DNA from 3 places in the Arthrobacter sp. AL05 genome. Region 2 is predicted to be linked to each of the others. Evidence: riboswitches for the same ligand, from Rfam matches in the RefSeq annotation. Region 2 holds a riboswitch; each other region holds the start of a gene.

Region 1 (3,261 bases), on a different contig from region 2:
GGAGGCACAGGAGTGGTTCACCCGCAGGGCCATCGTCTCCAGGCCCTTGGTCAGCACCCATGCGTTGAAGGCCGAGAGTGCCGGGCCGGTATGGCGCATCAGCTGCTTGACCGGGCCCTCGATGAAATCCCTGGTGCCCAGGATCGCGCCGCCAAGGACGCGACCCTGGCCGTCGATGTGCTTGGTGCCGGAGTAGACGATCACGTCCGCGCCGAGCTCCCCGCAGCGCTGCAGCAGGGGAGTGGCAAAGACATTATCGACGACGACCGTCGCCCCGGCCGCGTGCGCCATTTCGCTCACTGCCGCGATATCCACGATTTCCTGCATTGGGTTCGAGGGCGACTCGAAGAAGACAGCAGTGGTGGGTTTGGCGAGCGCCTCGCGCCACTGCACCAGGTCCGGGCCGTCAACGAAGACCGTCTCGACGCCCCAGCGGGGCAGGATCTCGTTCAGGATCACAAAGCATGAGCCGAACAGCGATCGGGCCGCCACCACCCTGTCGCCGGCGGCCAACAGGGCACCCAGGGCAGTAAAGACAGCGGACATGCCCGACGCCGTGGCAAAGCAGGCCTCGGTGCCTTCGAGCAGCCGGAGCCGCTCCTGGAACGTCGCCACAGAGGGATTGCCGTAGCGGGAGTAGACGAAACGCTCGTCGTGGCCGGCGAAGGCGCGTTCCGCGGCGGCCGCCGATTCGTAGACGAAGCCGGAGTTCAGGAAGACCGGTTCTGACGTCTCCTGAAATCCGGTGCGGTCGAGTCCGCCGCGGACGGCCTGGGTGTCCGCGCTCCAGTCGGCGGCATCAGGGTTGAATGTCACTTAGTGTCTTCCGAGATTGGTGGGGAGGCCGCGGTTTTTCCAGCCGTTGACAGTGCGTTGGCCCTCGCCGTCGGGTTCGCCCTCAAAGCCCTCAAGGATGTTAAAGGAGGTAAAACCGTCCTCGGTGGCGACGATTGCGGCCGCGACGGAGCGCGCGCCCGAGCGGCACAGGAACAACAATTCGGTGCCGCCGGCTTCGGGGGCCTGTTGTCTCAGTTGCGCCAGAAACTGCGAATTGGGGATGCCGCCGGCGAGGCTCCACTGGATGAAGAGCGGATCATTCTCCGTCGCTTTGGTGTCCGGAATTCCGGCGCTGGCCCATTCACCCTCGGTGCGGACGTCCACCAGGATGGCGCCGTCCCCGAGCTTGGACCAGGCCTCCTGCGGGCTGAGGTCCCCGGCGTAGCTCACGCGTGGCCCCCGCCGTCGAAGTCGAGATCGTCCACGGCGCTGGCGACGGCCGCATCGGCGTTGGCGATCGCCGCCGGCAGCACAAGTGCCTGGGCCACGACGACGTTGCTGCCGTTGAACGTGACAGCCGGGCCGCCGTGCAGAACGTAGCCCTCGGTGAGGGCGGCCGATACACGCTCGCAGAAGGCGCGGTCATCGGCTCCGGTGAACAGACGGTACAGCAGTTTCTGCTCGGCGGCACCGGCGACTGAGGGGGACGGGGCCGGGGCTTTGTTCGCTGCTGTCCGGGGGACAGCAGCGGTGGACGCGTCAGGCATGACGGATCTCCTTCTTTCACGCTTGCAGCTCGAATGGTCGATATGCCGAGTACTCACCTGAGGCACCCCGCCGCGGAAGGGAGGGTTGCCGACCGGCCAGTCAGGGCTTGGCGCCGGTTCTCATTACTCCCAAAGAACGTAACACCTGTGACGCCGGACCGCACGGCGGCGGCCGTCATGTTAAGGAGCGGGGTGGAAACGGAGGTTTGTTCATAAGCCATTCGCCAGCGGTCATGCCAGCGTCCCCATCCACGTACTCGGGGGATTGCACACAGGTACAAACCCCCGGGGCCTCGAATTTGAACCGGGGAGGCTTTCGGGTAGTTCCTACTCGGGACTTTTGGCAGTCGGCGCGACTTTACTGAAGGACCAGCGCCACGGAAGTCGCCAGGCCCTAAAACGCCATCCGAGGATCGCTCAGTTTTGCGGCCGGCTCTGATGATCCAGCCAGTTAGGCCGGTGCGGCGCCGTCGACTGCCGGGCCTTTAACAAGGGAAGGGGACTGCTATGGCCGCGATATATGTTCTACTCATTATTCTCCTGAGCACGGCCTTGGCCGCTGTTATCAGCACACCCGGCCGCCAGGTAACGGAAGGGTTGATTCCGAACCGGCCCTCCGGTGCGGACGCCGGCGGCGATGGCCGGGTCCGGGCTGCCAGGACGGCACAGCGGTGAGGCCGCGCGTATTGGTCACCGGCGCCTGCGGCCCTGCGGGCCAGGCCATCGCGGCCCAACTGAAAGCGCGCGACATTCCTGTCCTCGGGACGGACATCCTCGAGCTGCCGGACGGGGCAGGATTCACGGTGTTCCCCGTCCCGCACGCGACGGACGCGGAACGGGTATCAGCACTTCGGCGACTGGTTAGCCAGGAAGGCATCAATCTTGTCATTCCCACGGTCAGCGAGGAACTGCCGCAGCTCGCCGCGTTCCGGGCGGCGTTCGGAGCGGACGTACGTGTGATGATCGGCGATCCGGGCCCGGTGGCGTTGGCCCATGACAAGCTCTTTACGGCCTGGCAACTACATGCAGCGGGCGTTCCCGTGCCCCGGTTCGGCGTGCCCAGCGACTTCGCCGGTGCGGACGCTGCAATGGCCGCCCTGGGCGGACCGGTCGTCGTCTCACCCCGGGCGTCCCGAGGCGGCCGGGTCGTGACAGTCGTCGATGGCCGCACGGAAATGGACTGGCAGCGACTGCCGGACAGCCGCATCGTCCAGGAATTCATCCCCGGAAACGAGTACCGGCCCATGGTTTTCGGAACACCGGCGCACAACGGTGCCGCGCCATTTGCGGTTGTTGTGGCGAAGGTTGGGCCGGCGGACCGCATCGTTGGCAACGCCGTGACCACTCGCCGGGCCGAGGCGGGCGAAGCGATCGACGTGGGCAACGTGGCGATGGCTGCGGTCCGCGCGCTGGGCCTCACGGGGCCTGTGGAGGTGGACGTTCGTCGACGCGCCGACGGGACACCCGTGGTTCTGGCGGTGAACGCCCGCTTCGGATCGAACAGCGGACTCGCGCCTGAGCTGCTCGATGCGGTGCTGGCGTCCTTTATCCTGCCCTCCTTCAACCCGGCGTCGTTCCGGCACTGCATGGGGCCGTTCGCCGATGCCATGGGTTGAAATGAACGTCACCGCAGCGCTCCCGGCGGCCCAGTTCCCGCTCGTCCTCCTCGGGCTGCCGGTCCTGTTGTTCGGGCTGGTGAAACTGCTCGTTGTGCCGC
Region 2 (3,261 bases):
CTGCCGCTGGCCATCTTCGCCAGTTCCATGCTGCGCGGAAGCTACCACTTGTACCAGGGCTTCGGCCCGTTCATCGGCAACGCGATCATGGGCGTCGTTTTTGCACTGGTGTACACCCGAACGCGGCGCGTGATGCCGCTGGTGATCGCCCACGCGCTGCTGGACACCGTGGCCTTCGTCGGCTTCAGCCTCTTTGGCAAGGCCATCGGCCTGGGCTGAGCCGCCGGAGGGGTTCTGCGCGGAGGGGATCTGCGGGGCACGGCTGCGGCGGCCCATACGTGCTTTAAGAAATTCGGCCACCATCGGTGGGTGACGTCGTTGACACCCGCTGATGGCGGCCGAAGTGCGGGGCGGTGAAGCCTCAGATCGTGACGGCTCCGGAGGCCGTCTCAAACGTGACGGAGAGGATGCCGGGTGTCCCGCGCGGAGCAATCCAGTGCACGGCCACGTCTTCGAGCGGCTTCTCCACCGGGACGCCGAGCCATTCGGTGACGCGCTCGGCCGAACCGGCAATCGTGAGGGCGGACATTTTGACGTTGCCCTCGTAGGCCTTCGACGGGTGGAGTTCCGGATCGCCTTCCCATTTGAGCATGTACGGGACCTGGGGATCGGCGATGAGCCCAAGGATGCCAATCTGCTTCCAGACCAGCTCCCGGCCGTCCGGGAACTTGCGGTTGCCGTTGACGGCGGCGCGGCCGAGCCGGACTTCGAACGGGGCGAGGTCGTCGACCTCCACACACCAGCCCATCCAGCCGCCGCCGGCTTCGGAGCGGGCGCGGACGGCCTGGCCGAAGGGGGCCTTGTCGGAGGCCGGGTGGTTCAGGACCTCCACCACCTCGAGGTACTTGTGTCCCGCTAGCGGGATGATCATGTTGCGGGTCCCGAATCGGGGGTGTACTCCGCCCTTCACGGCTTCCACGCCGAGGGCAGACGCAATTCGTTCGGTGGTGGCAGCGAGGCCATCTTGTTCACAGGCGTAAGAGACGTGATCCATGCGCATGCCATCATCTTGGCACTTTGTGATGCGCCTCTCAGCTTAGGGTACCCTTACTGGCAGTTGGGGTCGGATCCGGACTGTTCCGGCCACACTCTCGGCAGCACACGTGGCAGCATTGGCATGGCATCAGCAGCGCCGCGGCCGGGCCAGCTTCATCTTTGTCATAAAGCTATCCACCGCCTGCAACCGGTTCCTAGACTGGGGTGAGGTCATGAGTGCCAGCGCACAGCCCCGGCTTGCTGGCCGGCAACCCTCGTATCGCGGTGGGGTGCCCCGGGTGAGGACCTGGCCGTCCGGCGCCCGCCGGGAGGCAAGCGCGGCGCCAGCACGGGCCCGGGCCACGGTGCCCAGGCTCAGGCTGTGCCCGCTCCCCTAAGGAGTGTCCCGATGTCAAGTGCCTGGTCCTTCGAAACCCGTCAGATCCATGCCGGCCAGGAGCCCGACAGCGCCACCGGCGCCCGCTCGCTGCCGATTTACCAGACGACGTCGTTTGTGTTCCCCAGCGCCGAGAGTGCCGCGAACCGCTTTGCCCTGGCGGAGCTGGCCCCCATTTACACCAGGATCGGCAACCCCACCCAGGATGCCGTGGAGCAGCGGGTTGCCAGCCTGGAAGGCGGACTCGCGGCTCTGCTGCTGAGCTCCGGACAGGCGGCGGAGACCCTGGCCATCCTGAATGTCGCCGAAGCCGGAGACCACGTGGTGGCAAGTCCCAGCCTTTACGGCGGTACTTACAACCTGCTGGCGCACACACTGAAGAAGTTTGGCATTTCCGTGACCTTCGTGGCGGACCCGGACAACCTGGCACAGTGGCGTGACGCCGTGCAGCCCAATACCAAGCTCTTTTTTGGCGAAGTGGTCTCCAACCCGCGCCAGGACGTGCTGGATCTTGAGGGCATCTCCCAGGTGGCCCACGCGGCCGGTGTCCCGCTGATCGTAGACAACACCCTCTCCACGCCGTACCTTATCCGGCCGATCGAGTGGGGTGCGGACATTGTGGTGCATTCGGCCACCAAGTACCTCGGCGGCCATGGAACGGCGATCGCGGGCGTGATAGTGGACTCGGGCAATTTCGACTTCGGCAAGGACCCGGAACGGTTCCCCGGCTTCAACACCCCGGATCCCAGCTACAACGGGCTGGTCTACGCCCGGGACCTCGGCGTGGACGGTGCCCTCGGCGCGAACCTCTCCTATATCCTCAAGGCGCGCGTGCAGTTGTTGCGCGACCTGGGCTCTGCGGTGTCCCCGTTCAACGCCTTCCTTATCGCCCAAGGCATCGAGACCCTTAGCCTGCGGATGGAGCGGCACGTTGCCAACGCCGGCCGGGTCGCCGAATGGCTGGAGGCCAGGGACGACGTCGAATCCGTCGCCTATGCCGGCCTGCCGTCCAGCCCTTGGTTCGAGCGCGGCCGCAAGTACGGACCGAAGGGGACCGGCGCCGTTGTCTCCTTTAACATCGCCGGCGGAGGCGAGGCCGGCAAGAGCTTTGTGGACGCCCTTGAATTGCACTCGCACGTCGCCAATATCGGCGATGTGCGCTCGCTGGTCATTCACCCGGCGTCGACGACACACAGCCAACTCTCGCCGGAGCAGCAGGTCGTTGCCGGGGTGAACCCCGGCCTGGTGCGGCTCTCCGTCGGCCTGGAGCACATCGACGACATCCTCGCCGACCTGGATGCCGGTTTCCGCGCCGCCAAGACCGTCTGACCAACCGTTCCCCGGGGGGGGAAGTCACACGGGCGTCACATTCTTCGCCACCGGGCGGCCGCATTTCGTACACTCAGGGGAGGTCATGAGTGCCAGCGACAGCCCCGGCTTGCTGGCCGGCAACCCTCCATTTGCGGCGGGGTGCCCCGGGTGAAGACCTGGCCTGCCGGTGAGCTGCCGGCGGGCAAGCGCGAAGTTAGGTCCTCACATGACGATTGCCGCCACCCGCCAGGGTGAATCCGCAAGCAAGACCTCCCATTCCCATGCCCCGGACCCCGGCGGCAGCGTCGCCGCGGACGGCGCGGCTGTACCGGACGGAACCGTCCGGTACCTCCGGATCGGTGACCTGGTTCTCGAATCCGGCGCCCGGCTGCCGGACGCCACCCTCGGCTACGAAACATGGGGGACCCTCAACGCCGAACGCTCCAATGCCGTGCTGATCGAGCACGCGTTGACGGGGGACACCCACGTCACGCGCGGCGCCAGTGCGGAGCCGGGCTGGTGGGAGCAGCTCGCGGGCCCGGGCGCCCCGGTGGACACGGGGAAGTACTTTGTCGTTT
Region 3 (3,261 bases), on a different contig from region 2:
CCGGGCGCGGCCGCCACACCTCATCCTCCGCGCTGGCCCTCAAAGTCAACGATGCGCCGGCGGGGAGCTGGATCATCGACACCCCGGGCATCCGCTCCTTCGGGCTCGCGCATGTGGACCCGGACCGGATCCTACGGTCCTTCCCCGACCTCGAGCCCGGCACCGACGACTGCGAACGGGGCTGCAAGCACGATTCCAGCGCCGTCAACTGCGGCGTGGACGCCTGGGTGGCCTCCGGCCAGGCAGGAGAATCCGGTCCGGCCAGGCTCGCCTCACTGCGCCGTTTGCTCGGGACAGACCCGCGGTTGGAAGCCCAGGACGTTAAGGAACTGGGCACCGTCTCCTAGCAGGCCGCGGCGCCTACCGCTTCCCTGCCCGCTTTGACGGTAGTTTGGAAGCATGAGTCAACCCGCTTCGAGCTACAACGACGACCTGCGCCTTGCCCATGTCCTGGCAGATTCCGTAGATGCCCAGACCATGAGCCGCTTCAAGGCGCTCGACCTTCGGATCGAGACGAAGCCGGACCTGACGCCGGTCACTGACGCCGATAAATCCGCCGAGGAGGCCATCCGTGGCCAGCTGTCGCGGTCCCGGCCCCGCGACGCCGTGCTCGGGGAGGAGTTCGGCAGTTCCGGCCACGGCTCCCGCCGCTGGATCATCGACCCGATTGACGGGACCAAAAACTTCGTCCGCGGCGTCCCGGTCTGGGCGACGCTGATCGCCCTCGTCGATGAGGGCGAGCCGGTGGTCGGCGTTGTCAGTGCCCCGGCGCTGGGAAAGCGCTGGTGGGCGGCAAAAGGCGCCGGTGCGTACATGGGCCGTTCACTGGCGGCCGCAACCCGGCTGAAGGTCTCCAACGTCGCGAGCCTGCCGGATGCCTCGCTGTCATATTCCAGCCTGGGAGGTTGGAAGCAGCGCGGCAACCTTGACGAGTTCCTGGGGCTCACCGAAGAGGTGTGGCGGACCCGCGCCTACGGCGACTTCTGGTCCTACTGCCTGGTGGCGGAAGGTGCCGTTGATATCGCCTGCGAACCCGAACTCAACCTCTACGACATGGCCGCGCTGGTTCCGATCGTCACCGAGGCCGGCGGCCGCTTTACCTCCCTCGAAGGAGAAGACGGTCCCTTCGGCGGCAACGCCCTCGCGACCAACTCCATTCTGCACTCCGAAGTCCTCAAGCGTCTGAACCCCGGGCTGGACGACCTGCTGTAAGCGCGTCCGGCGCCGTTCGGCAGCTTCGGTACCGGCCCGTCACAAAGGACTTCACAATCCTGCCCTGCCTTTTCCACGGAAGCCGGCATGGCCTAGGCTCGAACCAGGTCACGAGTGCCAGCGCTAAACCCCGGTTTGCTGGCCGGCAACCCTCCATTCGCGGCGGGGTGCCCCGGGTGACGACCTGGCCGGTCCGGAACGGACCCGGCAAGCGCGGATCCCCGGTGCGTGGGGTCCTTTTCGAGCGAGGCCCCATGACGACTGCCACCATTCCTGCCGGCGCCGAGGTTCAGGCCAAGACCGGTCCGGCACATCCCGATCCGCGGTTCGCCGTTGCCCGCCGGCCGCTGGCCGCGGTGACCGGCGCCGAGATCCAGGCGCCTCTCATCCAGGGCGGACATGTCCGCTACGCCAACCTGGACTACGGTGCCTCGGCTCCGGCGCTGTCCGTGGTCTCGGCCTACCTCAACGAGATCCTGCCGTTCTACGCCAGCGTCCACCGCGGCGCCGGCTATGCCTCCCAGATCAGCACCTCGGTCTACGAGAACGCCCGCGGGATTGTCCGCGACTTCGTTGGCGGCCGGCCGGACGATGCGGTGATCTTCACCAGGAACACCACCGATTCGCTGAACCTGCTGGCCGGCTGCCTGCCGGTCGTCGACGGCGAGCATACCGGCGAGGTGCTCTACCTCGACATTGAACACCATGCCAACCTCCTGCCCTGGCAGCGGGTACCCCACCGCAGCGTCATTGCCGCCCCCACCCTCGCGGCCACCCTGGAGCTGCTCCGCCAGGAACTCGCCCACGGCGGCGTCAGCCTGCTTGCCGTGACCGGGGCCTCCAACGTCACCGGCGAGATCCTGCCAATCCGCGACCTGGCAGCGCTGGCGCACGACTACGGCGCCCGGATCGTCGTCGACGCCGCCCAGTTGGCCCCGCACCGGCGGATCAACGTCTCCACGGACGACCTCGACTACATCGCCTTCTCGGGGCACAAGCTCTACGCACCCTTCGGTGCCGGCGTCCTGATCGGGCGTCCCGACTGGCTCGACGCCGGCATCCCGCACCTCGCGGGCGGCGGGGCCGTCCAGGACGCCCGGATCGATGCTGTCAGCTGGACCACGGGACCCGCCCGGCATGAGGGCGGATCCCCGAACGTGCTCGGCGCCGCCACCCTGGCCCGGGCCGCGCAAATCATCGCCGGGCTGGACGCGGACCAGTGGCACGCGCACGAGAACGCCATCCGGTCCTTCCTGGTGGAAGGCCTCGCCCGGATCGACGGTGTGACGGTCCACCAGATCTTCTCCGACAGCGGTACCTTCGACGCGGCTGCAGGGCCGGGGGCGGGCACCGGGTCACAAACCCCTCCCGGCGCCGGCACCATCGGCGTCGTCAACTTCTCGGTGGAAGGCTACGACGCGGGCCTGGTGGCAGCCTACCTGTCCGCCGAGCACGGTATGGGGCTGCGCGACGGCAGGTTTTGCGCGCATCCGCTGCTCCGGCGGCTTGGCCTGCCCTCGGGGTCGCTGCGGGCAAGCTTCGGTTTGGGCTCCAGGCTTGATGACGCCCAGCGGCTGCTCACCGGAGTCCGGGAGCTGCTCGGGAACGGCCTCGGCTGGGACTACGTGGTGGACGCAGGCCGCTGGGTACCGTCCAACGACACCCGCAGCTACCCGCACTGGGCCCCCAACACCCCCGGCACGGCCGGGGCGGCGCCCTGCACGCTGGACTAACGGCCGCCGGTGCGGCGCCGCGGGCTCCGGCGGCAGACGCGGCCCCTGCAAACGCGGCCCCTGCAAACGCGGCCCCTGCACGGTGCGGTAAATTCACAAGGTACGTACCCGGACCTGCCGAAGGAGATCAAACGTGGCACGCGGCGGACCCAAGCTGCCCCAGGGGCGGCGCCAGGAGCTGGGGCACAGCTTTCAGGACGGCGGGGAACACTACGACCGCGTCCGGCCCGGGTATCCCGAGGAATCCGCTGACTGGCTGATCCCCGGCGGCGCAGCGGATGCCGCGGACCTCGGCGCCGGAACCGGGAAATTCACG

What was found. A riboswitch is a leader RNA that binds a small molecule or an ion and turns the genes downstream of it on or off. The one in region 2 is predicted to bind S-adenosylmethionine.
Region 1: it holds a riboswitch for S-adenosylmethionine, as region 2 does, so the genes downstream of both, QK287_RS02205 (DUF1737 domain-containing protein) here and QK287_RS03570 (bifunctional o-acetylhomoserine/o-acetylserine sulfhydrylase) in region 2, are expected to answer to the same signal.
Region 3: it holds a riboswitch for S-adenosylmethionine, as region 2 does, so the genes downstream of both, QK287_RS13900 (aminotransferase class V-fold PLP-dependent enzyme) here and QK287_RS03570 (bifunctional o-acetylhomoserine/o-acetylserine sulfhydrylase) in region 2, are expected to answer to the same signal.

Annotation. Positions count from the first base shown of each region.
Region 1 covers NZ_JASBRC010000001.1:466,692-469,952, reverse strand. The annotation lists gene QK287_RS02215 (O-succinylhomoserine sulfhydrylase) at 1-816, opposite strand, end outside; gene QK287_RS02210 (rhodanese-like domain-containing protein) at 817-1,227, opposite strand; gene QK287_RS02205 (DUF1737 domain-containing protein) at 1,224-1,544, opposite strand; SAM riboswitch class IV at 1,558-1,672, opposite strand; gene QK287_RS02200 (ATP-grasp domain-containing protein) at 2,216-3,160, shown strand; gene QK287_RS02195 (glycosyltransferase family 2 protein) at 3,162-3,261, shown strand, end outside.
Region 2 covers NZ_JASBRC010000002.1:290,853-294,113, forward strand. The annotation lists gene QK287_RS03560 (CPBP family intramembrane glutamic endopeptidase) at 1-219, shown strand, start outside; gene QK287_RS03565 (VOC family protein) at 362-1,000, opposite strand; SAM riboswitch class IV at 1,205-1,320, shown strand; gene QK287_RS03570 (bifunctional o-acetylhomoserine/o-acetylserine sulfhydrylase) at 1,385-2,701, shown strand; SAM riboswitch class IV at 2,783-2,898, shown strand; gene QK287_RS03575 (homoserine O-acetyltransferase) at 2,910-3,261, shown strand, end outside.
Region 3 covers NZ_JASBRC010000011.1:89,644-92,904, forward strand. The annotation lists gene QK287_RS13890 (ribosome small subunit-dependent GTPase A) at 1-347, shown strand, start outside; gene hisN (histidinol-phosphatase) at 400-1,212, shown strand; SAM riboswitch class IV at 1,319-1,432, shown strand; gene QK287_RS13900 (aminotransferase class V-fold PLP-dependent enzyme) at 1,467-2,945, shown strand; gene QK287_RS13905 (class I SAM-dependent methyltransferase) at 3,079-3,261, shown strand, end outside.